Regions from separate parts of the Halomonas sp. B23F22_10 genome, predicted to be linked through region 1. Evidence: predicted binding sites of a transcription regulator. Region 1 holds the regulator's gene; the other holds the start of a gene.

The links. Region 1 encodes sigma-54, which starts transcription at its own class of promoters, with help from an activator protein. Its sites were predicted from a motif close to TGGCACNNNNNTTGCTNT; they were not measured.
Region 2: speB (agmatinase) is a predicted target of sigma-54. The motif match lies at 6,562-6,579, and genes of this name have one in related genera.

What each region holds. Positions count from the first base shown of each region.
Region 1 is NZ_JBIEKF010000002.1:419,084-434,828, reverse strand. Features, by position in the region: gene rng (ribonuclease G) at 1-158, shown strand, start outside; gene ACGTNF_RS06120 (YhdP family phospholipid transporter) at 163-4,026, shown strand; gene tldD (metalloprotease TldD) at 4,023-5,477, shown strand; gene yjgA (ribosome biogenesis factor YjgA) at 5,750-6,253, opposite strand; gene pmbA (metalloprotease PmbA) at 6,379-7,719, shown strand; gene ACGTNF_RS06100 (HPr family phosphocarrier protein) at 7,821-8,090, opposite strand; gene rapZ (RNase adapter RapZ) at 8,095-8,994, opposite strand; gene ACGTNF_RS06090 (PTS sugar transporter subunit IIA) at 9,029-9,514, opposite strand; gene hpf (ribosome hibernation-promoting factor, HPF/YfiA family) at 9,518-9,829, opposite strand; gene ACGTNF_RS06080 (RNA polymerase factor sigma-54) at 9,942-11,342, opposite strand; gene lptB (LPS export ABC transporter ATP-binding protein) at 11,500-12,225, opposite strand; gene lptA (lipopolysaccharide transport periplasmic protein LptA) at 12,222-12,749, opposite strand; gene lptC (LPS export ABC transporter periplasmic protein LptC) at 12,746-13,330, opposite strand; gene ACGTNF_RS06060 (KdsC family phosphatase) at 13,335-13,892, opposite strand; gene ACGTNF_RS06055 (KpsF/GutQ family sugar-phosphate isomerase) at 13,907-14,893, opposite strand; gene ACGTNF_RS06050 (ATP-binding cassette domain-containing protein) at 15,082-15,745, shown strand, end outside.
Region 2 is NZ_JBIEKF010000008.1:71,173-86,917, reverse strand. Features, by position in the region: gene rpsT (30S ribosomal protein S20) at 1-82, opposite strand, end outside; gene proB (glutamate 5-kinase) at 302-1,441, opposite strand; gene cgtA (Obg family GTPase CgtA) at 1,545-2,735, opposite strand; gene rpmA (50S ribosomal protein L27) at 2,821-3,078, opposite strand; gene rplU (50S ribosomal protein L21) at 3,113-3,424, opposite strand; gene ispB (octaprenyl diphosphate synthase) at 3,731-4,738, shown strand; tRNA gene ACGTNF_RS15550 (tRNA-Pro) at 4,844-4,920, shown strand; gene ACGTNF_RS15545 (sigma-54 interaction domain-containing protein) at 5,026-6,438, opposite strand; gene speB (agmatinase) at 6,618-7,568, shown strand; gene ACGTNF_RS15535 (YjiH family protein) at 7,632-9,011, shown strand; gene ACGTNF_RS15530 (5-guanidino-2-oxopentanoate decarboxylase) at 9,061-10,695, shown strand; gene ACGTNF_RS15525 (aldehyde dehydrogenase family protein) at 10,697-12,145, shown strand; gene ACGTNF_RS15520 (UTRA domain-containing protein) at 12,207-12,971, opposite strand; gene ACGTNF_RS15515 (ABC transporter substrate-binding protein) at 13,253-14,332, shown strand; gene ACGTNF_RS15510 (alkaline phosphatase family protein) at 14,391-15,215, shown strand; gene ACGTNF_RS15505 (ABC transporter permease) at 15,212-15,745, shown strand, end outside.

The sequences.
Region 1 (15,745 bases):
AGACCTACACGGTGCTGGCCTCGCAGCCGGTGGTCGATCGCCTGCTCGACGAGGAGTCCGCGGCCGTCGCCGATCTGGAGGAGTTCATCGGCAAGACCATCCGCTTCCAGGTCGAGGCCCACTACTCCCAGGAGCAGTACGACATCGTGCTGATGTGAGCCCATGTCGAGGACCCGCCTGGCCATTCGCTGGACCCTGACGCTGCTGGCGGCGGCGCTCACCCTGGTGGCGCTGCTCACCCTGGTGCTGCGCCTGCTGCTCGGCCAGGTCGACCAGCTGACGCCCCGCCTCGAAGCGCTGCTCTCGGCGCGCTTCGATGCCGCGGTGCATCTGGACACCCTCGACGGCGGACTGGTCGGCCTCGATCCCGAGCTCGAGCTGCGAGGGCTCTCGCTGCGTGCGGCCCGCGGCGACCGCCCCTTGCTCGAGCTCGGCGACGCCCGCCTGCGGCTCGATGCCGGCGCCAGCCTGCGCGACGGCATGCCGGTGGTGGCCGATGCACGGCTGTCCGACATCACCCTGCACCTCTACCAGGCCGAGGACGGTCGCTGGCGCTGGCCGGAGCCGGCCGATGTGCCCCCCGAACTGATGCCCGACGGCCAATTCGACCTCGATCGCCTGGACTTCTGGGTCGGGGTGCTGCTGCGCCAGCGCGCCTGGGCCGAGAACATCGCGCTGGTGCTCCACGGCCGCGAGCGCGAGGCGGTGCTGGAGGCGCCGCGTCTGCTGATGGTCGGCGACGCCCGGCGCACGCATCTGGAGGGGCGGGTACGGCTGCGCGGCCGGTCGGGAGAGGCCGCGAGAGTGGTCATGGAGCTGGTGCCGGGCGAGGGGCTCGACGACTTCGGCGCGGCCCTGCAGGCCGACATGAGTCTCGACAGCCTCACCGGGCTGTCGTCGCTGTTCGGCGTCGAGGCGCTGCCGGACTTCGATGACCTGAGGGGCGAGGCACGACTATGGGGGCGCTGGACCCATGGGCGCCTGGCCGATGCGCGCCTCGACGTCACCTCGCCACGCCTGGCATTGAGCCGGCCGGACGATGACGCGGCCGCGGCGCCGGACATCGTGCTGGAGAACGCCATGCTGCGCGGCCAGTGGCGACGCGCGGCCGGTGCGGAGGACTGGCAGGCCTGGGTACAGGCCGATGCCGATCAGACCGCCGGCCCCGAGGCCTCGGCCGCGTCGCGCCCCCTGCCGCGGGACTGGTACCTGCGGGGCAACGACAGCGACTGGTGGCTCACCACCGGCCCCTTCGATCTCGAGGCCCTGGCCGCCTGGCGCTCGCATCTGCCGCTGCCGGAGGCGCTGGACCGCGGCGTGGCCACGCTGGCCCCGCGCGGGCGCGTCGATGCCCTCGGCGCCGGCCTGAGAGACGGCACCTGGCGGGCCCGGGTCAGTGCCAGCGGGGTGAGCGTGGCGCCCTGGGAAAAGGCCCCGGGCGGCGGTCCGCTGGCGCTGTGGCTGGAGGCCGACGGCAATCACGGCAGCGTGCGCTTCGTCGGCGGCGAGGGCACGGAACTGGCTTTCCCCGAGGTCTTCGAGGCGCCGATGACGCTCGACCATGCCAGCGGCGAGGTGAGCTGGCGCTACGACGGCGAGCGCGGCTTTGTCAGCGGACGGCAGCTCTCGGCGGGCTGGCGGGGCGCCGAGGTGAGCGGCGAGTTCGGCCTGGCCACCGGGGGGCCCGGCCGCGGCGGCTTCGGCCTCGCGCTGGATTTTCGCGACGTGGACGCCCGCTCTCGGCCGCTGGTCGACTGGCTGCCGATGGTGCTGCTGCGCGAGGAAGCCCCGGCGCTCGCCGACTGGCTGTCCGCCGGGCTGGCCGGACGGGTGCCCGCGGGCGCGCTGCGCCTGCACGTGCCGCTGCGCGACGAGCAGACCGGGCTTTCCTCCATCGAGCCGACGCTGGATCTGGATCTCGACATCGAGGAGGGACGGCTGCCGTTCGCCGACGGCTGGCCGGCGCTGGATGGCGTGGCCGGCCGCCTGCGCCTGCGCGGCGAGACCCTCGAGGCCGAGGTGGACACCGCCGAGAGCCTGGGCATCCGTACCCGTGAGGCCGAGGTGCGCCTCGAGGACGATCGACTGTCGGTCAGCGGGCCGCTCGTCGCCGACGCGCCGGCGCTGGCGCGTTACCTCGCCGCGATGCCCGTGGACGGCATCGAGGCGGTCGCCGACTGGCAGGGCGAGGGAGGCGTCGAGGCCGATCTCGACCTCGAGATGGCGCTCGACGATGCCGACTCGCTGCGTCTCGACATCGCCGGCGACGCCGATCTGACGCGCCTGACCCATTCGGCCAGCGGGCTGGTCTTCCACGACATCACGGGGCCGCTGGCCTGGCATCAGCGCGGTGAGTCGGGGGCTCTCGACGGCCGCCTGAGCGGGCGGCTGCTGGGCGGGCCGGTCGACGCCGAACTGGCCACCGGCGAGGGGCGTGTCGCGCTGTCGGGCACCGCCCGACCCGAGGCACTCACCGAGCTGGGCGCGCCGGCCGGCATCGACGACGTGCTCGCCGGCCCGCTGGCCTGGCGCGGCAGCGTCGATCTCGATGCCGACACGCCGACCCTGAACCTGTCGAGCGAGCTGCGTGGTCTGTCCATCGACCTGCCGGCGCCGCTGGGCAAGGCGGCCGACACGCCGCGGGCCCTGCGCCTGACCTTCGCCCTGGCCGAGTCCGGGCCCTGGTCGGGCCGCCTGGGCACGAGCCTCGGCTGGCGCTGGCGCCCCGGGCGTGGCGGTCAGGGGCAGGCCTGGCTCGGGCGGGAGGCGCCCGCGACCTGGCCCGGCGAGCCCGGCTGGACGCTGCAGGCCTATCTGCCGCGTTTCGAAGCCCGGGCCTGGGGCAGCGCCCTGGCGCCTCTGTCCGGCGGGGCGCTCGAGGGTTCCGCCGGCGGCTCGGGCCGCAGCCCCATCGCCCATCTGATGCTGGATACCGATTGCCTGAGCGTCGAGCAGCGCTGCCTCGGCTCGATGATCGTCGAGGGCCAGCCGCTGGCCCGCGGCTGGGAGCTGGCGCTGGACGGCAGCCTGCTGACCGGCCGCCTGGCCTATCGGCCGGACCTTGCCCAGCCGCTCGACGTGTCGCTGGCGCGGCTGCGCCTCGATGGCCTGCTGCCGGCCGAGTCGACACCGGTCTTGGAGGGAGGCGGTGGCCGTCTGCTCCAGGAGCTCGAGGTGCCGCCTACGCCGGCCGCCATGCCGGCCTCCCTCGGCGCGCTGCCGGCGGGCCGGCTGAGCGTCGACGAGCTGAGCTATCAGGGTCGGCCGCTCGGCCCGCTGAACGCCCAGTGGCGGGCCGCGCCGGACCGCCTGGTGATCGATCCGCTGGCGCTGACGCTGGGCGAGATCGATGCCCGTGGCAGCCTGACCTGGGAGGCCGCCGGCCCCGAGGCCAGCCTGACCCGGGCGCGGCTGGACGTGGACGGCCGCGATCTGGGCAGCGCCCTGGAGGCCCTCGGCCAGCCGGTGGCGATCCGCAACGCCGACACCCAGATCGACGGTCAGCTGGCCTGGCCCGGTGCCCCCTGGCAATTCGCCCTGGCGCGCTCCCGGGGCAACCTGGCGGTGGCGCTGCGTGACGGTCGCTTCGTCAACCTGGAGTCGCCCTCGGCGCGGCTGGTCGGCCTGCTCAACGTGGACAACCTGCTGCGCCGTCTGACCCTGGACTTCTCCGACCTCACCGGGCAGGGCACCGCCTTCGATCGTGTCAGCGGCGATGCGACCCTGTATGGTGGAGTGCTGGAGACCCGCGGTCCGGTCGAGATCGATGGTCCGGCCACCCGCTTCACCCTCGACGGCAGCGTCGACCTGGCGCGGCGGGAACTCGACCAGCGTCTGGGCATCACACTGCCGGTGAGCAACAACCTGCCTCTGGCGGCGGTGATCGCCGGGGCGCCGGTGGTCGGAGGGGCGCTTTTCATCGCCGACAAGCTGTTCGGCGACGCCCTCGACCGCGTGACCCGAATTCACTATCGCGTGGAGGGGCCCTGGACCTCGCCGCGCATCGCTCTGGAAAGTGCCGAATGACATCACACACGCAACCCCTGCTCGACCAGGCCGCCGAGGCGCTGCTGACCCCCGGCGGGCTCGATCTCGATGCCCTGGACACCGGTCTCGGCCACGCCATGGGCGCCGGCATCGACTACGCCGATCTGTACTTCCAGCGCAGCTGGCATGAGGGCTGGGTGCTGGAGGACGGTGAGGTCAAGGAGGCCAGCTACAACATCGACGGCGGCGTCGGCGTGCGTTCCCTGGCCGGCGAGAAGACCGGCTTCGCCTACTCCAACCAGATCTCCATGGAAGCCCTGGCCGAGACCGGCCGCACCGCCGCCGGCATCGTGCGCAGCGGCCGGAAGGTGGACGCCGCCTCGCGCGTGGTGACCGCGCCGGCCGCCCGCTACGCCGGCATCGATCCGCTGGCCGGACTCTCCGCCGACGAGAAGGTCGCCATGCTCAAGGAGGCCGATCGCGTGGCCCGGGCCGCCGACCCATCGGTGAGCCAGGTCAGCGCCTCGCTGACCGGCGTCTACGAGGTGGTGCTGGTGCGTGCCAGCGACGGGACCCTGGCCGCCGACGTGCGGCCGCTGGTGCGCTTCAACGTCAGCGTGATCGCGGTGCGCGACGGCCGCCGCGAGCGCGGCAGCGCCGGAGGCGGTGGCCGCTATCCGATGTCCCGCCTGCGCGACGAGAACGTCGCCGAGCGCTTCGCCAAGGAGGCGGTGCGTCAGGCGCTGGTCAATCTCGACGCCGTGGATGCCCCGGCCGGCCAGATGCCGGTGGTGCTGGGCGCCGGCTGGCCGGGCATCCTGCTTCACGAGGCGGTGGGTCATGGCCTCGAAGGCGACTTCAATCGCAAGGGCAGCTCGGCCTTCGCCGGCCGCATGGGCGAGCGCGTGGCCGCGCCCGGGGTGACCGTGGTCGATGACGGCACCCTGGCCGACCGCCGCGGTTCGCTGTCCGTCGACGACGAGGGCACGGCGACCCAGTGCACCACGCTGATCGAGGACGGCATCCTCACCGGCTACATGCAGGACAAGCTCAACGCCCGGCTGATGGGCATGGCGCCCACCGGCAACGCCCGCCGCGAGTCCTTCGCCCACATGCCGATGCCGCGCATGACCAATACCTACATGCGCGCCGGCCAGGACGATCCCGCCGACATCATCAAGAGCGTCTCCCGCGGCATTTATGCCGTGAGCTTCGGCGGCGGCCAGGTGGACATCACCTCGGGCAAGTTCGTGTTCTCGGCCAGCGAGGCCTATCTGATCGAGGACGGCCGCATCACCGCGCCGGTCAAGGGCGCGACCCTGATCGGCAACGGCCCGGAGGCCATGGGCCGCGTGTCGATGATCGGCCACGACCTGGAGCTGGATACCGGCATCGGCGTGTGCGGCAAGGAAGGGCAGGGCGTGCCGGTGGGCGTCGGTCAGCCGACGCTGAAGCTGGACGAGCTGACCGTCGGCGGCACCCAGTCCTAGCACGGAAGTCGCTGCGGAACGGAACTGATGGGGATGGGCGCCGGGGACAAGGTGAAGCGAGGGTTTTTGCCATGGGTGAGGCGATTCTCGCCGAACGGGTTGGCCATGGATGGCCAGCACCGGTCCTGCAAGCGAAGCAGGATGCGAGAGCGCCGAAGGGCAAAAGTAGCGCCCAGGGATGGGTTCACAGCGCCTCGCGGAGCCTTGTCGCCGGGAAAGCCCATCCCTGGCTGGTCGGCAGAGAGATAGCGTCTGGAGCTTGTTGAGGTGTCTTACAGCTCGGCGGTGTCGCGGATCAGCTTGAACAGCCGGCGGGCGTTGGTCGGCGGCTTGCCCTGATCGCGTTCGCGGCGGGCGTTGCGGATCAGCTGGCGCAGGGCCTGGCGGTCGACGTCGGGGTAGTCGGCGATGAAGGCCTCGAGGGCGTCGTCGTCCTCGATGAGGCGGTCGCGCCACTGCTCCAGGCGATGGAAGGCGTGGTCGCGGCGCAGCTGCTCGCGGTCCATTTCGTCGAACACCGCCTGGATGCCCTCGAGGTCCTCGCGGCGCATCAGCTTGCCGACGTACTGCATGTGCCGGCGGCGGGCCTCGCGGGCGCGGATGCGGCCGGTTTCCTCGATGGCCGCCAGCAGGTCGTCGGACAGCGGGAAGCGGTCGCGGTCGGCCTCGCGCATGGCGATCAGCCGTTCGCCGAGCGCCTGGAGGGCATGCATCTCGCGCTTGAGCTGCGACTTGCTGGGCCGTTCGTCGGCCGGAGAGAAATCATCCTGGGTCATGCGGCGTCCTGATTCATGAGAGGGGCGTTAGGCATCGGCCCAGTATACCAGCCCGCCGCGTCGGGCTGGCCAAACGACCATGTTGTGTATCGGCCGCGTGGCCGGTCGAGTGAGGAGTCAAGACGATGACACAGGCTTTCGATGCCGTCGCCCAGCAGTCGCTGCTGGAAACCCGCGCCGAGGCGGCCCTGGCGCTGGCCCGCCGGCTCGGCGCCGATGCCTGCGAGGTGGGCGCCAGCGTCGACCAGGGCGTGGGTGTCAACGTGCGCGAGGGCGAGGTCGAGACCGTCGAGCTGTCCCGCGATCAGGGCATCGCGGTGACCGTCTATGTCGGCCAACGCAAGGGCAGTGCCTCGTCCACCGATGCCTCGGAGGCGTCGATCCGGGACGTGGTCGAGAAGGCCATGGCCATCGCCCGCTATACCGGCGAGGATCCGGCCTCGGGGCTCGCCCCGGCCGAGCTGATGGCCCGGGAACTGCCGGACCTCGACGTCCATCACCCCTGGGCGCTGTCCACCGAGGAGGCGGTCGAGCTGGCGCTGGCCTGCGAGAATGCCGGCCGCGGTCAGGCGGGCATCAAGAGCTCCGACGGCGCGGGGCTGTCCAGCGGCGAGGGCGTGCGCGTCTATGCCAACAGTCACGGCTTCCTGGGCAGTCAGCGCGGCAGCCGCCATTCGCTGTCCTGCATGCTGATCGCCGAGGACGAGCACGGCATGCAGCGCGACTACGACTACACCAGCGCCCGCGATCCTCGTGAGCTGCTGGCCCCCGAAGCGGTGGGCGAGAGCGCCGCCCGGCGCACCCTGCGCCGGCTCGGCGGCCAGCGCCCGGCCACCGGGCGGATGCCGGTGCTGTTCGATCCAAGCCTGGCGTCGGGGCTGGTCGGCAGCTTCCTCGGCGCCATCGCCGGCGGCGCCCTCTATCGCCAGTCCTCCTTCCTGTGCGACCGCCTCGGCGACGCGCTCTTCCCCGAGTGGTTCTCGCTGCAGGAGAAACCGCGACTGATGCGCGGCATGGCCAGCAGCGCCTTCGACGGCGATGGCGTGGCGACCCGCGACAACGTCTTCATCGACCAGGGGCGGCTGGCCAGCTACATGCTGTCCGCCTACAGCGCGCGGCGGCTGGGCATGGAGACCACCGGCAACGCCGGCGGCGCCCGCAACCTGCGCCTCACCGCGCCGCTCGAGTCCCAGGAGGCCCTGCTCGCGCGCATGGATCGCGGCGTGCTGGTCACCGAGCTGATGGGCCAGGGCGTCAACGGCGTCACCGGTGACTACTCCCGCGGCGCCGCGGGCTTCTGGGTCGAGAACGGCCGCATCCAGCATCCGGTGGAGGAATTCACCATCGCCGGCAACCTGGCGACGATGTTCCAGGGGCTGGTCGGCGTCGGCGACGACATCGACACCCGCGGCAGCGTCCACACCGGCAGCTGGCTGATCGACGAGATGACCGTGGCCGGCAGCTGAGCCGGCCCCGGTAACGACACTCCGGACATGAAATAAGCCCGCGAGATAATCGCGGGCTTTTTTGTGTTCGAGGCTCGGTCGTTGATCTATGGCGTATCGCGTCAGGTCTCTTCGTCGAAGCGGGCCTCGAAAAGGGCTTCCAGCGCGTCCAGCACCGCCTCGCTGTCGTCGCCGTCGGCCTCCAGGGTCAGCTCGGTGCCGCAGGGGGCGGCCAGCATCAGCAGCGCCATGATGTTGGCGGCATCGGCCTGCTGGTCGCCGTGGCAGACGAGGACCCGTGAGGCGAAGGGCTGGCAGCACTGCACCAGGCGGGTGGCGGCGCGGGCGTGCAGGCCGCGCTTGTTGGTCAGGGTGAGCTTGCGGCTGGGCACGTGACTAGCGGTCCTTGGCGTCGTTCGGGGCGGGGAGCGTGAGTTGCAGGCCGAGCTCGCGGTGACGCAGGCGAACGCCGGCGTGGGTCTCGGCGAGGCGCCGGGACAGCCGCTCGGCCAGGTAGGTGGAGCGATGCTGACCGCCGGTGCAGCCGATTGCCACGGTCAGGTAGCTGCGCTGGCTGGCCCGGTAGCGGGGCAGCCAGCGTTCGACCCAGGCCAGGATGTCGGCGGCCATCTCGTCGACCACCGGATAGCTCTCGAGGAAGGCGATCACGCTGTCGTCGCGGCCGGTCGCCTCGCGTAGCTGAGGGTCCCAGTAGGGGTTGGGCAGGCAGCGGACGTCGAACACGATATCGGCGTCGAGCGGCACGCCGCGCTTGAAGCCGAAGGACTCGAGGGTCAGTGTCAGCCCTTCGCGGCGATGGCCGGCCACCTGGTCGGTGATGCGGCCGCGCAGGTCGTGCACCGAGAGTCGCGAGGTGTCGATCAGCAGGTCGGCGAGGTCGCGGATCTCCGCCAGGGCGTCTTCCTCGCGGTCGATCGCCTCGGCCAGCGTCATCTCGGTGTCTCGGGTCAGGGGGTGGCGGCGCCGGGTGGCGGAATAGCGCTCCAGCAGAATGCGTGCGTCGGTGGTCAGATAGATCACCTGGCACTGGATGTCGCGGGAGCGGACGTCATCGAGCAGCGCCGGGAAGCGCTCCAGGGCGTGGGGCAGGTTGCGGGCGTCGATGCTGACCGCCACGGCGCTGCGCAGGGACTGACCGCTGCGCAGCTCGTCGACCAGCGGGCCAAGCAGCATAGCCGGCAGGTTGTCGATGGCGTAGAAGCCGAGGTCCTCGAGGGCCTGCAGGGCGATCGACTTGCCGGAGCCGGAGCGTCCGCTGATGATGACGAGCTGCATGACGGGTCGGGTCTCCTGGTCGAGGCGGCGGCGCTCAGCCGCGACCGCTGGCGGCCGGTGCCTGTCGTCGGATGGCGTCGAGGAGGCTGTCGTGAAGCTCGCGCTGGCTGCCGGCCCGGCGCAGGGCGCTGCGGGTCTCGGCGTCGTTCATCACGCTGGCCACCTGGCCGAGCAGGGCGAGATGGGCGTCGTCAGCTTCCTCGGGAACCAGCAGCACGAACACCAGGTCGACGGGTTCGCCGTCGATGGCATCGAAGTCGACCGGTTCGGCGAGCTTGAGAAAGCCGGCGATGGGCGCCTTGCAGTGCGGGTTGCGGGAATGGGGAATGGCGACCCCGTGCCCGATGCCGGTGCTGCCCAGCCGTTCGCGCCCGATCAGCCGGCTGAAGACTTCCTGGCTGTCGAGACTCGGAATGTTCTGGGCAATGAAGGTGCTGAAGAATTCCAGCACTCGTTTCTTGCTCCCCCCGGGCACGCCGAAGAGGGTGCGCTCGGGGGGAAGGATGGTTTCAAGAGACATGGCTCAGCGGACGCTTGCGGCGCCCTGGGCGCGGGCCTGGGTCTTTTCCTTGTGCTTGACGAGCTGGCGGTCCAGCTTGTCGGCAAGGGCGTCGATGGCGGCGTACATGTCGGCATCCATCGCTTCGGCGTGCAGATCGGCACCGGCGGCGTGCAGCGTGCAGGCGGCCTGCTGGCGTTCTTTTTCGACGGAGAGCGTGACCTGAACGGTGGTGATGTTGTCGTAGTGACGTTCCAGGCGGGAGAGCTTCTCCTGCACGTAGTCACGCAGGGGCTCGGTCAATTCCACGTGATGGCCGGTGAGGTTGACTTGCATGACACGCTCCTTGCTCCTTGGGTGGTGACTCGATTGTAACCCTTTTTGGTGCCTTGCAAACCCCCCGCGACAGACGCGTTTTCACGCTCTGGAAATCGCCTTCGGCGGGGTCTCAGCCGAGGCGTTTCCGCTGGCTGGAAGACGGGATGTGCATCGCTTCGCGATACTTGGCGACGGTGCGACGGGCGACCTCGATGCCCTCCTCGGCGAGCAGGGTGACCAGCTTGCTGTCGGACAGCGGCTTGCGTGGCGGCTCGCCCTCGATCAGCTTGCGGATGCGGGCGCGGATCGCGGTGCTGGAGTGGGCGTCCTCGCCGTCGCCGACCTGGCTGGAGAAGAAGTACTTGAGTTCGAAGACGCCGCGCGGCGTGTGGATGAACTTCTGGGTGGTGACCCGGGAGATGGTCGATTCGTGCATCTCCACGGCCTGGGCGATGTCGGCCAGGATCAGCGGCTTCATGGCTTCCTCGCCGCGCTCGAGGAACTCGATCTGGCGGGTCATCACCTCGTGGCCGACCCGCAGCAGGGTATCGTTGCGGCTGGCCAGGCTCTTGATCAGCCAGCGCGCCTCCTGCAGGTGGTCCTTGAGAAATTGGTTGTCGTCGCTCTTGTCCGCGCGCTTGATCAGCGCCGCGTAGTCGGGCTGGATGCGCAGCCGCGGCATCGCCTCCGGGTTGAGCTCGACGCGCCAGCCCTGTGGGGTGTGGCGGGCGATCAGGTCGGGAATCACGTAGTCGCTGTCGCCGCTGGCGAATTCGCTGCCCGGCCGTGGGTCGAGGCCGCGGATCAGGGCGATGACCTCGTCGAGGGTGTCGTCGTCCAGCCCCAGGCGCCGCTTGAGCAGCCGGCGATCGTTGCCGGCCAGGGCCTCCAGGAACTGGCGCACCAGGCGCCGGGCCTGGGGCAGCAGCGGGGTGTCATCGGGCAGGGTGGCGAGCTGCAGCAGCAGGCACTCGCGCAGATCGCGGGCGAACACCCCGGTGGGCTCGAACTGCTGCAGGCGCAGCAGCACCGCTTCGACCTCGCGGGTGGCGAGCCCCTCGAGGGCCTGGGCGCGCAGGCCATCGCGCAGCTCGTCCAGCGGCTGATCCAGATAGCCGTCCGGGGTCACGGCATCGATCAGGCTCTCGGCGATGCGCCTCTCGCGCTCATCGAGACCGCTCATCGCCAGCTGCCAGACGAGATGGCTCTGCAGGCTCTGGTCGGCGGCCTGACGTTCGAAGTCGGGGGCCTCACCGCTGCCGCCGGCGTCCTGGAAGGTGTCGGACCAGTCGCTGTCGACGCTCAGCTCTTCCGGGATCTCGTCCGACCAGTCGTCGTCCGGCGTCTCGCTGACGGCCTGTTCGCCGAAGTCGTCCTCGAGCTCGAGCATGGGATTGGCCTCGAGGGCCTGCTGGATCTCCTGGCGCAGATCGAGGGTCGAGAGCTGCAGCAGGCCGATGGCCTGCTGCAGCTGAGGGGTCATGGTCAGCTGGGTGCCGACACGCAGTTGAAGGGATGCCTTCATGGCCATGGGCGAGCGGTCCGATCCTGCGGTAAAGAGGTCTTCCACCCTAGTGCCCGGGCGTCCGCCATGCAAGCGTGTTCGCAGCAATTAGCGTGCCAACGGCAATCGCCATGCCCGTCTGTGCATGGCGTTAGTATATCAGTGACTTGCGAAGGCCAAGGGGTCAGAGACGGAAGTCCTGGCCCAGATAGACGTCGCGCACCCGCTGGTTGGCGAGGATCTCCTCGGCGTCACCGTCGGCGATGATCTGGCCGTCGCCGACGATGTAGGCGCCGTCGCAGATGTCCAGCGTCTCGCGCACGTTGTGGTCGGTGATCAGCACGCCGATCTCGCGCGCCTTGAGCTGGCGGATGATGCCCTTGATGTCGCCCACCGAGATGGGGTCGACGCCGGCGAAGGGCTCGTCGAGCAGGATGAAGTCGGGTTCGGTGGCCAGCGCCCGGGCGATCTCGACCCGCCGGCGTTCGCCGCCGGACAGGCTCATGCCCAGGTTGTCGCGGATGTGGGTGATGTGGAACTCCTCCAGCAGCGCCTCCAGGCGCGCCTTGCGGCCGCTGCGGTCGAGATCGCGGCGGGTCTCGAGGATCGCCATGATGTTGTCGGCCACCGACAGCTTGCGGAAGATCGAGGCCTCCTGAGGCAGGTAGCCGATCCCGGCCTGGGCGCGCTGGTGCATGGCGGCGCCGGAGAGGTCGCGGTCGTCGATGGCGACACGGCCGGCGTCGGCACGGACCAGGCCGACGATCATGTAGAAGGAGGTGGTCTTGCCGGCCCCGTTGGGGCCCAGCAGGCCGATGATGCGGCCCTGCTGGATCTCCAGGCTGATGTCGTGGACCACGCGGCGACGCTTGTAGCTCTTGGCCAGGTTCCGGGCGCTGAGGGTCTTCATGGGCCGTCCTGTTGTTCCGGCTCGAGGGTCATGCGCACGCGCTGGCTCTCGCCGACGCCCTGGGCATCGGAGCGCGCCTGCACCACCCGGCGATCGAGGAAGTATTCGAGGTAGCCGCCGTCGAAGGTGTCGCCGCCCTGGTGAAGTTCGGCCTGGTCGACCAGCTCGATGCGCCGCTCGGCCACGTGGTAGATCACGGTGCGGCCCCAGGCGCGGACCAGCGGCTGGTCCGGGGAAGGCTTCTGCTCCAGGTAGGCGCGCTGGCCGGTAGCGGTGGCGGTGGTCAGCTGGCCGGCGTCGTTGCGCTGGATCTCCACGCGGTCGCCGGTCAATTGCATGCTGCCCTGCTGGATGCGCACGTCGCCCTGGTAGACGGCGGTGCCGGCGCGATCGTCGAGATCCAGCCGGTCGGCCTCGACCTGGATGGGGGCGCTGGCATCGCCTTCCAGTGCCAGGGCGGCGGGGGCGGCCAGCATCGTGGCGAGCAGCGCCGCGCTGAGCAGTGAAGCGAGGGGTCGCGTCATGACTCGGGGTCCTCCTGGGTGTCCGGCGGGTGGTGGCCGCGCACATTGTCGGTCAGTCGGGCGCGGTTGTCATCGAGCCAGGCGTCGAAGCGCTCGCCGCGCATCCACTGCGGTGGCTGGCTGAGTCGCGCCGGCGTGTCGCTCCAGGCGTGACCGGCGATGCTGTCGTAGTGCAGGAGCTCGGTCTCGAGCCGCCAGCGCTCCTCGGGGGCGGTCAGTACCGCCTGGCCCTCGAGAGTGAGCAGGCGCTGCCCGTCTTCCAGGCGTCCACGCTGAGCGTCGGCCAGCCACAGTCGGCCCTCGCTGTCGCGGAGCTCGGCGTGGGGCGTGGTCAGTCGGGTGGCGTCGTCGACGGGCGTGTGCTCCAGGCGCGGCGTGGTCAGGCGCTGGTGCGGCGCGCCCTGGGTATCGAAGCGCGTCAGGTGCGCGTCTTCCAGATAGTAGTCGGGCTCTCCCGTCTCGCCCTGGGGCGCGGGGCCCGGCGGTGCGTCGGGGCGCTGGTCGAGCAGCGCCAGGCCGCCGCCGAGGGCGAGCAGCAGCAGGAACAGCCAGGTGCGAAAGCCGGGGCGGGGGAGGCGCATGGCGTCAGTCCTGGCCGTTCAGATAGGTGTCGAGCACGGCATCCAGCCGGCCCTGGGCCCGGAGCAGGGTGTCGCAGATCTCGCGTACCGCGCCATGGCCGCCCTCGCGCTCGGTGATCCAGTCGGCGTGCTGGCGGATATAGCTCGGCGCGCCGGGCACGCTGATGCCGACGCCGGCCTGGTGGATCGGGGCCAGGTCGGGCAGGTCGTCACCGCAGTAGGCGACCTCGGAGAGGTCCAGCGCCAGGTCCCGGCACAGCTGGCGCAGCGTCGGCAGCTTCTTCTCGATGCCCTGATGGAGATGCCGGATGCCGAGCGCGCTGGCGCGGCGAGTGACCATCGGCGAGTCGCGGCCGGTGATCAGTGCCACCTGAATGCCGGCTCGCTGCACCAGCTTGAGGCCGTGGCCGTCGAGGGTGTGGAAGGCCTTGAGGCTGTCGCCGTCGGCATCGAAGTAGAGGCGGCCGTCGGTCAGCACGCCATCCACGTCCAGGGCCAGCAGGCGCACATGGCGCAGCCGTTCGACCAGATCCGGGTGCTGCAGAGGGGCGTCGAGGGACATGGAATCTCCTTGGGTCAGATGACGCCGCTGGCCAGCAGGTCATGCATGTGCAGGGCGCCTACCGGGCGGCCGTCGTCGCCCACCACGGCCAGGGCGGTGATGCGGTTGTCTTCCATCAGGCGCACGGCCTCGGCGGCCAGGGTGTCGGGCGAGACCCGCTTGCCGGGCACGGTCATCACCTGATCCACCGTCAGCGACGACAGGTCGCTGAACTGATCCAGGGTGCGACGCAGGTCGCCGTCGGTGTAGACCCCGGCCAGCAGGCCGTCGGGGGCGATCACGCAGGTGAAGCCGAGCCCCTGACGGGTGATTTCCAGCAGCGCATCGCGCAGCGGGCTGCCCAGCGCGACCTTCGGCAGGCGGCTGCCCTGGTGCATCAGGTCCGAGACCTTGAGCAGCAGGCGCTTGCCGAGGCTGCCGCCGGGATGCGAGAGCGCGAAGTCCTCGGCGGTGAAGCCGCGGCTCTCGAGCAGTGCCACGGCCAGGGCGTCACCCAGCGCCAGGGCGGCGGTGGTCGAGGAGGTGGGGGCCAGATCCAACGGGCAGGCCTCGCGCTCGACACCGGCGTCCAGATGGGCTTCGGCGTGGCGAGCCAGGGTCGAGCCGGGGCGGCCGGTCATGCTGATCAGCGGTGCGCCGAGGCGCTTGATCAGCGGCAGCAGGGCGGTGACCTCGGCGGTCTCGCCGGAGTTCGACAGCGCCAGCACCACGTCGCCGGGCGTGATCATCCCCAGGTCGCCATGGCTGGCCTCGCCCGGATGCACGAAGAAGGACGGGGTGCCGGTGCTGGCGAGGGTGGCGGCGATCTTGCTGCCGATGTGGCCGGACTTGCCCATGCCGGTGACCACCACGCGGCCGCGACAGGCCAGCATCAGCTCGCAGGCACGCTCGAAGTCGCCGTCGAGGCGTTCGACGAGGGCGCCGACGGCCTGCTGCTCCAGCCGCAGGGTACGTTCGGCGCTGGCCAGCAGGCCGGCGGGGAAGGAGGAATCGTCTGTCATGAGAGGATTGTTGCCTGTCGCGGGGTTGGGCTCAAGGGCGGGCGGCCGAATCGGCGCCGGCGGGCCGCGCAAAAGGGCGCTCATTGAACCCGCTGAGGCCGCTCGGCGCAAGCCGTGACATGACGGCGCTGGCGCCCCGGGCGATGGTTAGGATACGATGTTCGATAATCTATCAGGGAATTCAATGGATGACTGATTCTCCCCTCATCGAGGTGGAGGGCCTGCGCTTCTCTCGCGGAGAGACGGAGATCTTCCGCGGGCTCGACATGGTAGTACCCCGCGGCAAGATCACCGCGATCATGGGGCCCAGCGGCACCGGCAAGACCACCCTCCTCAAGTTGATCGGCGGCCAGCTCGTGCCCGATGCGGGGCGGGTGCGGATCGCCGGCGAGGACGTTCACGGCCTGTCGCGCAAGGCGCTGTTCCGGCTGCGTCGCCGCATGGGCATGCTGTTCCAGAGCGGGGCGCTGTTCTCCGATCTCGACGTGTTCGAGAACGTGGCCTTCCCGCTGCGCGTGCATACCGACCTGCCCGAATCGATGGTCCGCGATCTGGTGCTGATGAAGCTCCAGGCCGTGGGGCTGCGCGGCGCCCGCGGGCTGATGCCGTCGGAGCTCTCCGGTGGCATGGCGCGGCGCGTGGCGCTGGCGCGGGCGATCGCCCTGGATCCGGACCTGATTCTCTACGACGAGCCCTTCGTCGGTCAGGACCCGATCTCCATGGGTGTGTTGGTGCAGCTGATCCGCCGGCTCAACGATGCCCTCGGGCTGACCGCCGTGGTGGTGTCGCACGATATCAAGGAGACGCTGTCCATTGCCGACTACGTCTATGTGATCGCCGACGGCCGGGTGA
Region 2 (15,745 bases), on a different contig from region 1:
CCATGCTGCGCTGGCTCGCCTTCAGAACACGACGGCCTTCTGCCTGACGGGCGCGCTTGCGGGCTTGCTTGCTGTTAGCCACTGACTGTCTCCTTGGAGAAAGTTGTCACCGCCTGCGAGGGCGGCTTTGATAACGTTTTGATCCAACAGGGAAAAAAATTTCCCCGCCGGCCTGGCCATCTGGCCGACCGCGCGACGTGGCGCAGTCGATTACGGGCCGTGTCTGAGAGGATGGCGCATACTATCACGCAGCGACATCGCTGGCCAGCCTGTCAAGGCGGGACGCCCCGCCACGCCTGTCTCAGAGCACCACCAGGTTGTCGCGATGGATCAGCTCCGGCGCTTCCATGTAGCCGAGAATCGCCTCGATGCGATGGCTCGGCTGACCGATCAGGCGCTGCGCCTCGTCGATGCCGTAGTTGACCAGCCCCTTGGCCACCCGACGCCCCTCCTCGTCGACGCACAGCACCATCTCGCCGCGCACGAAGCGCCCGGAGATCGCCTTGACGCCCACCGGCAACAGGCTGGAGCCGCTGTCGCGCAGCACCTTGACCGCCCCGGCATCCAGGGTCAGGGTGCCGCGCACCTGGAGCTGACCGGCCAGCCAGCGCTTGCGCGCGGCGATCGGCGCCTGGTCGGGGGTCAGCAGGGTGCCGAGCCGCTCGCCGTCGACCAGCCGGGACAGCACCTCGGGCTGGCGCCCGCTGGCGATCACGGTCAGCGCGCCGGAACGCGCCGCCAGCCGGGCGGCGCGCACCTTGGTGGTCATGCCGCCGCGCCCCAGGGCGCCGCCGTCGCCGGCCACCGCGGCCAGCCGCGGATCGTCGGCACGACCCTCGGCAATCAGGCTGGCCGTCGGGTCGTGGCGCGGGTCGGCGTCGAACAACCCTTCCTGATCGGTGAGGATGACCAGGGCATCGGCCTCGAGCAGGTTGGCCACCAGGGCGCCGAGGGTGTCGTTGTCGCCGAAGCGGATCTCGTCGGTGACCACGGTGTCGTTCTCGTTGACCACCGGCACCACGCCCAGCTCGACCAGGGTGCGCAGGGCCGAGCGAGCATTGAGATAGCGCTTGCGGTTGGAGAGATCGTCGTGGGTCAGCAACACCTGGGCGGTGGTCAGCTGGTGACGCCCGAAGTGGCCCTCGTAGCACTCGGTGAGGCCGTTCTGGCCCACCGCGGCGGCGGCCTGCAGGGCATGCACCTCGGCGGGCCGCGCCTGCCAGCCCAGCCGCGCCATGCCGGCGGCCACAGCGCCAGAGGACACCAGCACCACCTCGATGCCGCGCCGATGCAGGGCGGCGATCTGATCGACCCAGCCGCCGATGGCGGCCTCGTCGAGGGCACGACCGTCATTGGTCAGCAGGGCACTGCCGATCTTCACCACCACCCGCCGCATGCCCTTCAGGGCATCGCGACCGGGGACCTCTTCACCTTTCGCCATCTTCGCCGTCCTTGATACGACTCGCTTTCACCGGGCTCGCGCCTGCCGCAGGGGCAGGCGCGATGGCGCCGCCCGCTGCACCTTCAGCCTACTACGCCGGCCCTCAGGGGGCGTATTCGATCTCGACGTCGTAGTCGTCGTCATCGAAATCGTCGTCATCGTCCTCGTCATCGCGGGAACGCTTGCGACCCAGCCGCGCCTCGGTGCGGGCCACGGCCTCTTCTTCCATGCGACGACGCATCTCGCGCTCGTGCTCGGCGACTTCCTCGTCCTCGTGCTCGAGGCGACGCCGCTCGGTGAGCCAGCGGTGGGCGGCCTGGACCAGGGCATCGGTGCCGTCGCCGCTGATCGCCGAGACGCGGAACACCGGGCCGTCCCAGTCGAGGCGCTTGACGATCTCCTCGGCCACCGCCTCGCGCTCGTCCTCGGGCAGCAGGTCGAGCTTGTTGAGCACCAGCCAGCGCGGCAGCTCGGCCAGCGTCGGCGAGAACTCGCCCAGCTCGCGGACGATCGCCTCGGCGGCCTCCACCGGGTCGGACTCGTCGAAGGGCGCCACGTCGACCACGTGGAACAGCAGCCGCGAGCGGGTCAGGTGCTTGAGGAAGCGCAGCCCCAGGCCGGCACCGTCGGAGGCACCCTCGATCAGCCCCGGAATGTCGGCCATCACGAAGTGCTCGTGCTGGCCGAGCTTCACCACGCCGAGGTTCGGCACCAGGGTGGTGAAGGGATAGTTGGCCACCTTGGGCTTGGCCGCCGAGACCGCACGGATCAGCGTCGACTTGCCGGCATTGGGCAGCCCCAGCAGGCCGACGTCGGCCATCACCTTCATTTCCAGGCGCAGGTTGCGCCGCTCGCCCTCGGTGCCCGGCGTGGTCCGCCGCGGCGCCCGGTTGGTGGACGACTTGAAGTGGATGTTGCCGAGCCCGCGGCGACCACCCTGGCCCACCAGCACCACCTGACCGACCTCGGTGACGTCGGCGATCACCTCGAGGGTGTCCTCGTCGATCACCGTGGTGCCCACCGGGACCTTGACCAGCAGGTCCTCGCCGGCGCGGCCGCTCATCTGCCGACCCTGGCCGGGCTGGCCGTTCTGGGCCTTGTAGAAGCGCTGGTACTTGAAGTCGATAAGGGTGTTGAGAGCATCGTCACCGACCAGGTGAACGCTGCCGCCATGGCCGCCATCGCCCCCGTCCGGGCCGCCCTTGGGCACGTACTTCTCGCGACGGAAGCTCAGGCAGCCATTGCCGCCCTTGCCGGCTTCCACGATGATCGAGGCTTCGTCGACGAACTGCATCTGTCATTCTCCCGGCGGTGCATACCGCCATGATACAAGAAGGCCCCGCCATGGCGGGGCCTTCTCGCTACAGGTCCGGGCGGTCTCAGGCGGAGACGATGCTCACGAACTTGCGATTCTTCGGACCCTTGGTCTCGAACTTGACCACGCCTTCGTCCAGGGCGAACAGGGTGTGATCCTTGCCGATGCCCACGCCGGTGCCGGCGTGGAACTTGGTGCCGCGCTGACGGACGATGATGTTGCCCGGTGCCACGGACTGGCCGCCGAACAGCTTCACGCCAAGGCGCTTGGATTCGGAATCGCGACCGTTACGGGTAGAGCCCGCTGCCTTCTTATGAGCCATTGCAAATACCTCGCTCGTTCAGGGGAGTGACCGCTTACGCGGAGATCCCGGTGATCTTGACTTCGGTGAACCACTGACGGTGGCCCTGACGCTTCATGCTGTGCTTGCGGCGACGGAACTTGATGATGTTCACCTTGTCGCCACGGCCATGAGCGACGACCTCGGCAGACACCTTGGCACCGTCGACGGTCGGCGCGCCGACCTTGACGTCTTCGTCGCCACCCACCAGCAGGACTTCATCGAACTCGATGGTGTCGCCGGTCGGCACTTCCAGCTTCTCGAGCTTGAGAGTCTGGCCTTCCTGAACGCGGTACTGCTTGCCGCCGCTCTTGATAACTGCGTACATGCTTGTCTCTCCAGTACTCATCGGGGTTGGCTCTTCATCGACCTGCTTCGAGTGGCGCCCCTTCCGGCAACCATCTGACAGGGAGCGAGATGAGTGGGTCGCGGATTATAACCGCACGCGCGCAGGACGACAACCCGGCCATCGCCCCGAACGCCGCGCCCGGCGCGGCCCGGGCGCCGGCGCGGGCGCGCGCCTTGACGCCCCAAGGGGGGCCCCATAGCATGACCCTCACTCCCAGGCCGGCGCCAAGGGCATTGCGCCACGGATGCCGCCCGCCGCCCCCACCACTTCGTCGATACCGCCTTCATGTCAGCCAAGCCTTCGTCGCCACAGCTCGAGAACGCCGTCCCCGCCTCGCCCATCCACGCCGTCGTCGCCGAGGACTTTGCCGCCGTCAACCGCACCATCCTCGAACAGCTCGCCTCCAGGGTGCCGCTGGTGGAGACCATCGGGCAGTACATCATCGACAGCGGCGGCAAGCGCCTGCGGCCGCTGCTGGTGCTGCTGGCCGCCCGCTCGCTGGGCGTCGAGGGCGATCGCCACATCACCCTGGCCACGCTGATCGAGTTCATGCACACCTCGACCCTGCTGCATGACGACGTGGTGGACGAATCCCACATGCGCCGCGGCAAGGCCACCGCCAACGATGCCTGGGGCAACGCGCCCTCGGTGCTGGTCGGCGACTTCCTCTATTCACGCTCGTTCCAGATGATGGTCGACGTGGGCTCGATGCGGATCATGGAAGTGCTCTCCGCCGCCACCTGCACCATCGCCGAGGGCGAGGTCCAGCAGCTGACCAACGTCGGCAACCCCGACGTGGACGAGGCCGCCTACTTCGAGACCATCCAGGGCAAGACCGCCATGCTGTTCGAGGCGGCCTCCCACAGCGGCGCCCTGCTCTCCGGGGCCACCCCCGAGCAGGAAGACGCGCTGCGCCTCTACGGCCGCTACCTGGGCCTGGCCTTCCAGCTGGTCGACGACCTGCTCGACTACCAGGGCGACGCCGAGGCGATGGGCAAGAACGTCGGCGACGACCTGGCCGAGGGCAAGCCGACCCTGCCGCTGATCCAGGCCATGGCCGCCGGCACCGCCGAACAGGCCAAGGTGGTCCGCCAGGCCATCCGCCAGGGCGGCCTCGAGCGCCTCGACGAGGTGCTGGCCATCGTCGGCGAGACCGGCGCCCTGGAGTACACCCGCGCCAAGGCCGAGGAGATGTCCGCTAGGGCCCTGGCCCAGCTGGACGCCCTGCCCGACTCCCCCTACCGCGAGAGCATGGCCGAACTGGCCCGCCTGGCGGTGGAACGCCGCAACTGATCCCGAGGCCGGAGGGCGACGAAGACGGATAAGCAGAAGAGGGGCTTGCATTCCATCTTCGCCTGCGTATAATTCCTCTCCGTCGCCGAGAGACACGGCAGACATCGGAGTATAGCTCAGCTTGGTAGAGCGCTGCCTTCGGGAGGCAGAGGTCGTAGGTTCGAATCCTGCTACTCCGACCACAGAATTCAGTAAAAACGGCCACTTAGCTCACACGAGCGGTGGCCGTTTTTCGTTGCATTCCTTCTACAGTTTCGCGCTATCGCCTTCACCACCGACGGCGCGCCTCAGCCGATCCGCAGCCCATGCCGACGCAGCTTGCGCACCACGCTGGGCTGACTGATCCCGAGCCGTTCGGCCATCGCATAGGTGGAAGACAGCTCGCCGCACAGCTCGGCGAGGACGGCGCGCTCGGTGCGCGCCAGCATGGCCTTGAGCGACTCCCCTTCGAGCAGCGCGGCGCCGGCCTTCCCCTCGGTGCTCCGCTCCGGCTCCGTCTCGGGCAGCGCCGCCGGCCATTCCGCGGCCGCCCGCTCGCCACGAATGATATCCTCCCCGGCCGACAGCCAGGCCCGCTCCAGCCAGTTCTCGAGCTCTCGCACGTTGCCCGGCCAGTCCCGCCCCATCAGCTCCTGCCAGACGTCACGCCCGATCAGCTTGTCACGCCCATAGCGGGCGTTGAGACGCTTCAGCTGGCGCTCGACCAGGCCGGGGATGTCCTCGCGGCGCTCGCGCAGCGGCGGCAGGGTGACGGGGATGACGTTGAGGCGATAGTAGAGATCGAGGCGGAACGCCCCTTCCTCGACGCGCCGGGCCAGGTCCTGGTTGGTCGCCACCACCAGCCGGAAGTCGATGCGCCTGGCCCGCGTATCGCCCAGCCGGGTCACGCTGCCGTCCTGGATGGTCTTGAGCAGCTTGGTCTGCATCGCCAGCGGCAGTTCGCCGATCTCATCGAGAAACAGGGTCCCGCCCTCGGCCTGCTCCAGGAGGCCCGCCTTGCCCCCCGGGGCGGCCCCGCTGAAGGCACCATGCCGATAGCCGAACATCTCCGACTCGAACAGGCTCTCCGGAATGGCGCCGCAGTTGACGTCGATGAAGGGCCCATCGCCGCGGGCGCTCCAGCGATGCAGCTGGCGGGCGAAGGCGGTCTTGCCGACGCCCGACTCACCGAGCATCAGCACCGTGGCGTCGGTCGGCGCCACCCGCTGCAGCAGCAACGCCACCTCGCGCATCACCCGGCTACGCACCTCGAGCCCGCCCAGGTCGACGTCCAGACCGGGCTCCTCGGCGACGTCGCCACGCATGAGATGCTCGCTGAAGCGGCGCTGCAGCAGTGCATACTCTTCCTGAAGCATCTGCAGGTCGGTCAGATCCATCGACCGGCTGACCACCGCCACCAGCTGGCCACCCTGAAACACCGGATGCGCCTGGGCGATCACCCGCCTTCCGGTACCGGTCTCCTGCATCAGCTGGGCCGGCTTGCCGGTGCGGATGACCTCCAGGCTGATCGAGGGCTTCAGTACGCCCGCGGCCTCGAGCTGCTGCACGGTCGTGGCGCACAGCTCCTCGCGGGACATGCCATAGACCGCCGCCGCGGCCGGACTGACCTCGCAGACCCGCCCCTCGGCATCCACCACGAAGAAGTGATCGTGGGCGGTATCGATGATGGTCTGCAGGATGCAGCTGTCGAGTTCGCTCATGGGAGAGACGCCGTAATGCATTAATGAATCATTTGATCCATTAATGTATCACGCCGTCGCTCCGGCGATTCAAAAATGAATCGCCTCTTCCAAAAACCCATTCAAGATCAATGAGATAAAAGATGGCACGCTTCATGCTTGCTATAGCAATGAATACCCCCAATGACACGGAGCCCTAGATGAGCGACTTCAATCAGCCCCTCGGCGGCAACGAGATGCCACGCTTCGGCGGCCCCGCCACCATGATGCGCCTGCCCACCCAGGACAGCGCCGCCGGGCTCGATGCCGCCTTCATCGGCGTGCCCATGGACATCGGCGCCTCCAACCGCCCCGGCACGCGCCTGGGGCCGCGTCAGATCCGCGACGAGTCACGCATGCTTCGCCCCTACAACATGGCCACCCGCGCCGCGCCCTTCGACAGCCTGCAGGTCGCCGACATCGGCGACGTGGCGATCAACACCTTCAACCTGCCCAAGAACCTCGACATCATCACCGACTTCTACGACGAGGTGCTGTCTCACGACTGCGTGCCGCTGACGATGGGCGGCGACCACACCCTGACCTGGCCGCTGCTGCGTGCCATCGCCAAGAAGCACGGCCCGGTCGGCCTGATCCATGTCGATGCCCACGCCGACGTCAACGAGCACATGTTCGGCGAGGAAATCGCCCACGGCTGCCCCTTCCGCCGCGCCCAGGAAGAGGGCCTGCTGGACAGCAACCGCGTGGTGCAGATCGGCCTGCGCGGCACCGGCTACGCCGCCGACGACTTCGACTGGTGCCGCGACCAGGGTTTCCGCGTCGTGACCGCCGAGCAGTGCTGGTACAAGTCGCTGGCGCCGCTGATGGACGAAGTGCGCGAGCAGATGGGCGACGGCCCGGTGTACATCTCCTTCGACATCGACGGCCTGGACCCCTCGGTCGCCCCCGGCACCGGCACCGTCGAGATGGGCGGCCTCACCGCCCAGCAGGGGCTGGAGATCGTGCGCGGCGCGGCGGGCCTCAAGGTCGTGGGCGGCGACCTGGTCGAGGTCTCGCCCCCCTATGACACCAGCGGCAACACCGCGCTGATGGGCGCCACCCTGCTCTACGAGATGCTCTGCGTGCTGCCCGGCGTGAAACACCGCGACTGAGCCGACCCGACCCGGCACCCCGGAGCCGGGTTCTACCCATTACAAGATCAATAGGGAAACCCCATGGCCAACTCCTTCGACACCCAACTGGCCAGTCGCGCGGCTCCGCTGAGCCGCGCCGGACTGCTGAAGTTCCTGATCCCCTCGCTGCTGGGCATCGGCCTGTTCCTGGTGCCATTCTCCACCGGCGACACCATCAACATCGGCATGGGCCTGATGGCCGACGGCCTCAAGGCGCTGCTCGGCGATGCCCTGCCGACCATCGCCACGGTCGTGCTGTGCCTGTCTGTGGCGCTGACGCTGACGGTCAAGCTGGCTCGGCCCGCCTGGGCCCGCGAGGGTGCCCTGCACGAGCTGTTCGACGTGGCGCCGCTGTGGGTGATCATGCGCGTGCTGGGCGCGGCGTTCGCACTGATGACCTACTTCCAGGTCGGCCCGGAGGCGGTCACCGCCTCCTTCACCGGGGGCGTGATGCTCAACGACCTGGCCCCGGTGCTGCTGACCTTCTTCTTCTTCGCCGCCATCCTGCTGCCCTTCCTGGTCGACTTCGGCTTCATGGAGTTCATCGGCAGCCTGGTGCGCACGCCCTTCCGCAAGATCTTCGGCCTGCCCGGGCGCAGCGCCATCGATGCCACCGCCTCCTGGATGGGGTCCGGCACCGTGGGCGTGCTGATCACCACCCAGCAGTACGAGCAGGGCTATTACAACGCCCGCGAGGCCTCGGCGATCGCCACCAACTTCTCCATCGTCTCCATCGCCTTCGCCCTGCTGGTGACCAGCTTCATCGGCATCAACCACCTGTTCGTGCCCTTCTACCTGACCGTGGTGGTCGCCGGCCTGGTCGCCGCCGTCATCGTGCCGCGCCTGCCGCCGCTGTCGCGCAAGTCGAACGCCTACCACGAGCCGGCAGGCTGCCAGATCCAGGAAGAAAACACCGGCGACCAGAGCCTGCTGCGCTATAGCCTGGGCATGGCCGTGGCACGTGCCGAGACCGCCCCGGGTCCGCTCAAGCTGGCACGCATCGCGCTGTTCAACGTCGCCGACATCTTCCTCGGCCTGCTGCCGCTGGTGATCGCCATCGGCACCGTGGCGCTGGTGCTGGCCGAGTTCACGCCGCTGTTCACCTGGCTCTCCGCGCCCATGGTGCCGGTGCTGGAATGGATGCGGATCCCCGAGGCCGAGGCCGCCGCCCCCGCCACCCTGGTGGGCTTCGCCGACATGTTCCTGCCGGCGGTGCTGGCCAGCGACATCGAGAGCGAGCTGACCCGCTTCGTGATCGCCTGCCTGTCGCTGACCCAGCTGATCTACATGTCCGAGATCGGCGCCCTGCTGCTGAAATCGAAGATCCCGCTCAAGCTGTGGGAGCTGGTGGTGATCTTCCTGCTGCGCACCGCCATCACCCTGCCGATCATCGTGGTCATGGGCCACTGGCTGGTGGGCTGAGACGATCCCCATGAACCGCGAGAGCCTGAACCCTGAGAGAGAAACGCCCATGACCTGCGCCGACCTGCTGATTCGCCTGCTGCGCGACACCTACGGGGTGGACACCGTGTTCGGGATCCCCGGCGTGCACACCGTCGAGCTCTACCGCGGCCTCGCCGGCGGCGAGGGCAGCGGCATCCGCCATGTCACGCCGCGCCACGAGCAGGGCGCCGGCTTCATGGCCGACGGCTACGCCCGCGCCACCGGCAAGCCCGGGGTGTGCTTCATCATCACCGGGCCCGGCATGACCAACATCGCCACCGCCATGGGTCAGGCGCTGGCCGACTCGGTACCGATGCTGGTGATCTCCAGCGTCAATCGCCGCGACACCCTGGGTCGCGGCCAGGGCCGGCTCCACGAGCTGCCCGGCCAGCAACAGCTGATGGCCGGGGTCGCCCGCTTCAGCCATACCCTGCTCGACCCCGACGGCCTGCCCGAGGTCCTGGCGCGCGCCTTCGCGGTGTTCGAGGGCGCCCGCCCCGGTCCGGTGCATATCGAGGTTCCCATCGACCTGTTCGATGCCCCGGTCCGCACGCCGCGGCACTGGCAGCGAACGGCACTGGCCAAGGCCGCGCCGGATCCCGTGGCCATCGCCGAGGCAGGCGCCTGGCTGGCAGATGCCGCACGCCCGCTGGTGCTGCTCGGCGGCGGCACTGTCGCTGCCCCCGAGGCCGCTCGCGCGCTGGTCGAGGCGCTCGATGCCCCCGCCGTCACCACCATCAACGCCAAGGGGCTGCTCGGCCGCGACCATCCCCTGGACCTGGGCGCCAACGCCTCGCTGCCGGCGGTGCGCGAGCTGGCACGGGACGCCGACGTGGTGCTGGCCATCGGCACCGAGCTCGGCGAGACCGACTACGACGTGGTGTTCGACGACGGCTTCACGCTCCAGGGACGACTGATCCGCATCGACGTGGACCCCCAGCAGCTGGCCCGCAACCAGGCCGCCGACCTGGCCCTGGTGGCCGACGCCGGCCAGGCCCTCATAGCCCTGGCGGCGCACTTCGAAGGCAGCCGGCTGAACCGCGGCGGCGCCGAGCGCACCCGGGCCGCCCATGAGGCGATGGGGCTCGCCGAGGAGCCGGCCTTCGCCGCCTACGTGCCGCTGTTCGACACCCTGCGCGAGGCCCTGCCCGAGGCGATCCTGGTCGGCGATTCCTGTGCCACCACCTACGCGGCCAACCATCTGGTCGCCCAGCCGGCCCCGCGGCGCTTCTTCAACGCCTCCACCGGCTACGGCACCCTCGGCTACGGCCTGCCGGCGGCGCTCGGCGCCAGCCTCGCCCGCCCCGATCTGCCGGTGGTGGCCCTGGTCGGCGACGGCGGGGTGATGTTCACCCTGCCGGAGCTGGCCTGCGCGGTGGAGGAGCGCCTGCCGGTGGTGATCCTGCTGTGGCACAACCAGGGCTACGAGGAGATCCGCCGCTTCATGGACGACGCCGGCGTCACCCGCCTCGGCGTCGACCTCCAGGCCCCGGACTTCCTCACCGTGGCCCGCGGCTTCGGCTGCCTGGCCACCCGCGTCGCCACCGCCACCGAACTGGCCCATGCCCTGGCCAGCCGTCCCGTCGACGGCCCGCTTTTGATCGAGATCGACGCCGCGGCCTGGGCTCGCGCCGCCTCGCCTGACACCGGACCCGGAGCCTGACATGCAACGACTCACCCAGCAGTTCATCGACAACCACTGGATCGCGAGCCGCGGCGAACGCCGCCTGCCGGTGACCGATCCCTATCGCCAGGAGACGATCGCCGAGGTCACCGCCGGCGACCCGGCCGACGTCGACGCCGCGGTGGACGCCGCGCGTCGCGCCCTGCCCGCCTGGCAGGCGCTGGGCGGCGAGCGTCGGGCGGCCTATCTCGAGGCCTTCGCCGACGCCCTCGCCGAGCGCCGCGAGGCGTTGATGCGGCTGTCTTCGACCAACAACGGCAAGGCCCTGGCCGAGACCGCCATCGATCTCGACGATGCCATCGCCTGCTATCGCTACTACGCCGGCCAGGCCCGCGCCCTGGAGGCCCGCCAGGGGCGCCTGGTCGAGCATGGCATGGACGGCATCGAGGCCCGCACCTACGAGGACCCGGCCGGCGTGGTCGGGCTGATCACGCCCTGGAACTTCCCGCTGGTCACCAGCGCCTGGAAGATCGCCCCGGCGCTGGCCGCCGGCTGCACGGTGGTGTTCAAGCCCTCCGAGGTCACCCCGCTGCCCGAACAGGCCGTGGCCGAGATCGCCCTCGAGATCGGCCTCCCGGCCGGGGTGCTCAACCTGGTGCACGGCGACGGCGAGGGCATCGGCGCGCCGCTCAGCGCCCATCCCGGCGTCGACAAGCTGTCCTTCACCGGCAGCAACGCCGTGGGCGAGCAAGTCATGCGCGCCGCCGCCGCGGGCACCCGCGGCGTGTCGCTGGAGCTCGGCGGCAAGTCGCCGATCCTGGTGCTGGACGACGCCGAGGTCGAGGCCGCCGCCGACTGGGTGATGGCCGGCATCTACTTCAACAGCGGGCAGATCTGCTCGGCCACCTCGCGGCTGATCGTGCACGCCTCGCTGGCCGACGCGCTCTATGCGGCGCTGGCCACGCGCATCGACGCCATCCGCCTGGGCGACCCGCTCGCCGACGACACCGACATGGGCCCGATGACCAGCGCGCGGCAGCGCGCGGCCGTGGAGGGCTACCTGGCCATCGCCGCCGAGGAGGGTCTCACCGCGGTGCGCGACGCCCGACACCGCGAGCTGCCCGCCCAGGGCGAGTTCGTCGCACCGACCCTGTATCGCGATGTGCCGGTCGACAGCCCACTGTGGCGGGAGGAGGTCTTCGGCCCGGTGCTGTGCGCCCGCAGCGTCGACAGCGACGCCGAGGCCATCGCGCTGGCCAACGACTCCGCCTTCGGCCTCGCCGCCACGGTGATCTCGGGCGACGCCGACCGCGCCCGCCGCGTCGGCCGCGCGCTGCGGGCCGGCAGCATCTGGTTCAACAGCGAGCAGCTGGTGCTGCCGGAGGCGAGCTGGGGCGGCTTCGGCATCAGCGGCATCGGCCGCGAGTTGGGCCCCTGGGGGCTGGCGGGCTACCTGGAGGTCAAGCACCTGATCGGGCCGGCGGACTGACGACCCCCGGCGCGCAAGACACGCCGCCCCGGCCCTCCGGCCGGGGCGGCGTCGTTTCCCCCTAGTCGCGGCTCTGCGGCGCGGCGCTGAGCGTCAGCTCGATGGCGTCGTGGCGCCAGTATTCGTCGTCGCAGTCCACGGCGCGGCCGTTCTGGTCGTGGTTGATGCGGGTGATGCGCTGCGCCGGGCTGCCGGGCGCGGCACGCAGCGCCTCGGCGGCCCGCCCGCCGAGCACGGTGGAGCCCAGCTCGAAGCCGACCCGACTGACCCGAATGGCGTACTCGCGGCGATAGAGGTCGGTGAGCGAGCGGGCCGCCAGGTCGAAGGCGAGGATCCCCGGGAAGCACTCGGGCCTCAGATGGTGCTCCACGTAGAGCACCGGCCGACCGTCGATCCGCCGCGCCCGGACGATCCGCTGCACCGGCGCGCCCTGCGCCAGTCCCAGCCGCCTCGCCACCACCGCCGGTGCCGGCACCTCGCCGGCCTCGAGCAGCGTCGTCTCGGCGCGGCGCTGCTGTGACTCGACCATCTCGCGAAACGGCAGGCACGCCAGCAGGTCGTAGCGCAGCCGCGGCGGCGAGACGAACCAGCCACGCCGATTCTCCCGATAGATGCGCCCCTCGGCCTCCAGCTGGGCCAGCGCCTCGCGCAGGGTGATCCGGGTGGTGGCGAAGCGCGCCATCATCTGACGCTCGGAGGGCAGGCGCCCCCCGGCCGCCGGCTGCCCCTCCTCGAGCAGGGAGAGCAGGGCCTGGTGCAGGCCGTGCGCCTGGGGCGTCAGCGCGGCATCCGGCGCGGAGGGGCGAAACTCGGCGGAAGAGGGCATGGCAAGGACTCGCTGACTGGTCTAGATCAATATTGCCACGACAAGGGAGATGGCAAAACGGCGTCAGTCTAGCGAAGGCCGGATGTCAGCCTGATGACAGCCGCCACATGACGAAATCATCGGGGAAAAGGGCGAGCATGGCCGGACATGGTACCGCCATCGAACTGACACCGGATCGTCATTTCTGGCGCCTAGAGTGCATCCTGTCGGCCGAACTGAACTAGACCAGATGATCGGCCACACGCGTATCGCCACATCCGTTCACCGCATGGAGCCTCGCCGTGAAACCGTCTCGTCCGCTGTTTACCCGTCTCGCCCTGGGCTGCGCCCTGGGCACCCTCGTCGCCGGCCCGGCCCAGGCCGATGACCATGACCTGTCCGCCCTGATCGAGGCCGCCCAGGCGGAAGGTCGCGTCGACAGCGTCGGCATGCCCGACACCTGGGCCAACTGGCAGGACACCTGGGCCGACCTGGAGGCCGAGTACGGCCTCGCCCACATGGACACCGACATGAGCTCCGCCGAAGAGGTCGCCAAGTTCAAGGCCGAGGGCGAGAACGCCACCGCCGACATCGGCGACGTGGGCTTCGCCTTCGGCCCGATCGCGGTCCAGCAGGGCGTCACCCAGCCCTACAAGCCCACCACCTGGGACGAGATCCCCGACTGGGCGAAGGACGAGGACGGCCACTGGATGCTGGGCTACACCGGCACCATCGCGCTGATGATCAACAAGGACCTGGTGCCCGAGGGAGAGCGCCCCGCCGCCTTCGCCGACCTGAGCGAGGGCGACTACGCGGTCGCGGTGGGCGCCGTGGGCCAGGCCTCCCAGGCCAACAACGCCGTGCTGGCCGCCGCCTACGCCAATGGCGGCGACGAGGGCGACCTGGCCCCGGGCCTGGCGGTGTTCGCCGAGCTGGCCGAGCAGGGGCGCCTCTCGCTGGCCGAGCCGAGCATCGCCAACCTGGAGAAGGGCGAGGTCGAGGTGGCCCTGCTGTGGGACTTCAACGCCCTGAACTACCGTGACCGGATCGATCGCGACACCTTCGAGGTGGTGATCCCCGCCGACGCCTCGGTGACCTCCGGCTACGCCACCATCATCAACCGGCACGCGCCGCATCCCCATGCCGCCAAGCTGGCCCGGGAATACATCCTCTCCGACGAGGGCCAGTTCAACCTGGCCGAGGGCTATGCCCGGCCGATCCGCGCCGAGCACCTGACCCTGCCCGAGGCGATCGCCGCCAAGCTGCTGCCCAACGCACAGTACGCCAATGCTCGGCCGATCCAGGACTTCGCCGCCTGGGAACAGAGCGCCCGCGAGCTGCCGCGCCAGTGGCAGTCCCAGGTGCTGATCCACCAGCAGTAACCCCGCGCCCCATCCACCATCGCCGCTTCCCGCTCAGGGAAGCGGCCTGGAGCCCGTCATGTCACACCGTGTGATCCTGGTCGTCCTCGACGGCCTCAACCATGCCGTCGGCCAGCATGCCATGGGGCACCTGCACGCCCTGTGCGAGGCCGGCCGCGGCAGCTACCACAGCCTGGACTGCGAGCTACCGGCCATGTCGCGGCCGCTCTACGAGTGCCTGCTCACCGGCGACCGGCCGGTGGATTCCGGGGTGGTCCATAATCAGGTCGTGCGTCGCTCCCACGGCACGAGCCTGTTCGACCTGGCGGTGCGCCAGGGCCGGCGCACCGCGGCGGCGGCCTACCACTGGATCAGCGAGCTCTACCTGGTCGCCCCCTTCGATCGCACCCGGCACCGCTTCCACGAGGACCCCGAGAGCGCCATCCAGGCGGGGCTCTTCTACTGGCAGGACCACTACCCCGACGATCATCTGTTCAGCGACGCCGAGATCCTGCGCCGGCGCCAGGATCCCGACTTCCTGCTGGTCCACAGCATGAACATCGACGACGCCGGCCACCATCACGGCGGCGACACGCCCCAGTACCGCAACGCCGCCCGCCACGCCGACATCGCCCTGGCCGACTACCTGCCCCGCTGGCTGGCCGAGGGCTACCAGGTGATGGTCACCGCCGATCACGGCATGAATGCCGATCGCTCCCACTCCGGCATCCTCGAGGAGGAGCGCCGGGTGCCGCTGTGGACCTTCGGCGATGCCTTCGCCCACCGCCCGGTGGAGCGCCTGGAGCAGACCCGCCTGTGCGGCACCCTGGCCTGCCTGCTGGGCCTGGTCCACGACAAGCCTCGTCACGACGAGCTGCTGGTCGACGGGAGCGCGTCGCCATGAGTCGCCTCTCCCCCGCGCTGTTGTGGCTCGCCCCCTTCGCGGTGGTCTTCGCGGCCTTCCAGCTGGCGCCGCTGGCCTGGGTCGCCGTCAGCGCCTTCCGGGTCGGCGAGGGCTGGGGCCTGGATCACTTCCGGGAGATCGCGAGCTCGCCCTTCTTCCGTCAGGCGATCTGGCGCAGCCTGGAGATCTCGCTGGTCTCGAGCCTGATGGGGCTGGTCATCGCCACCCTCACCTGCCACAGCCTGAGCCGCACCGACGGTCGGCTGCGGCGGCTGATGGTGGCCTTCACCAACATGACCAGCAACTTCGCCGGTGTTCCCCTGGCCTTCGCCTTCATCATCCTGCTGGGCGCCAACGGGGTGCTGACCCTGGCCCTGCAGCGCCTGGGGGTGATCGACGACTTCAACCTCTATTCGAAGGCCGGGCTGATCGTCATCTACACCTGGTTCCAGATCCCGCTGGGCATCCTGCTGCTGTTTCCCGCCTTCGGCGGCCTGCGCCCGGACTGGCGGGAGGCGGCCAGCCTGCTG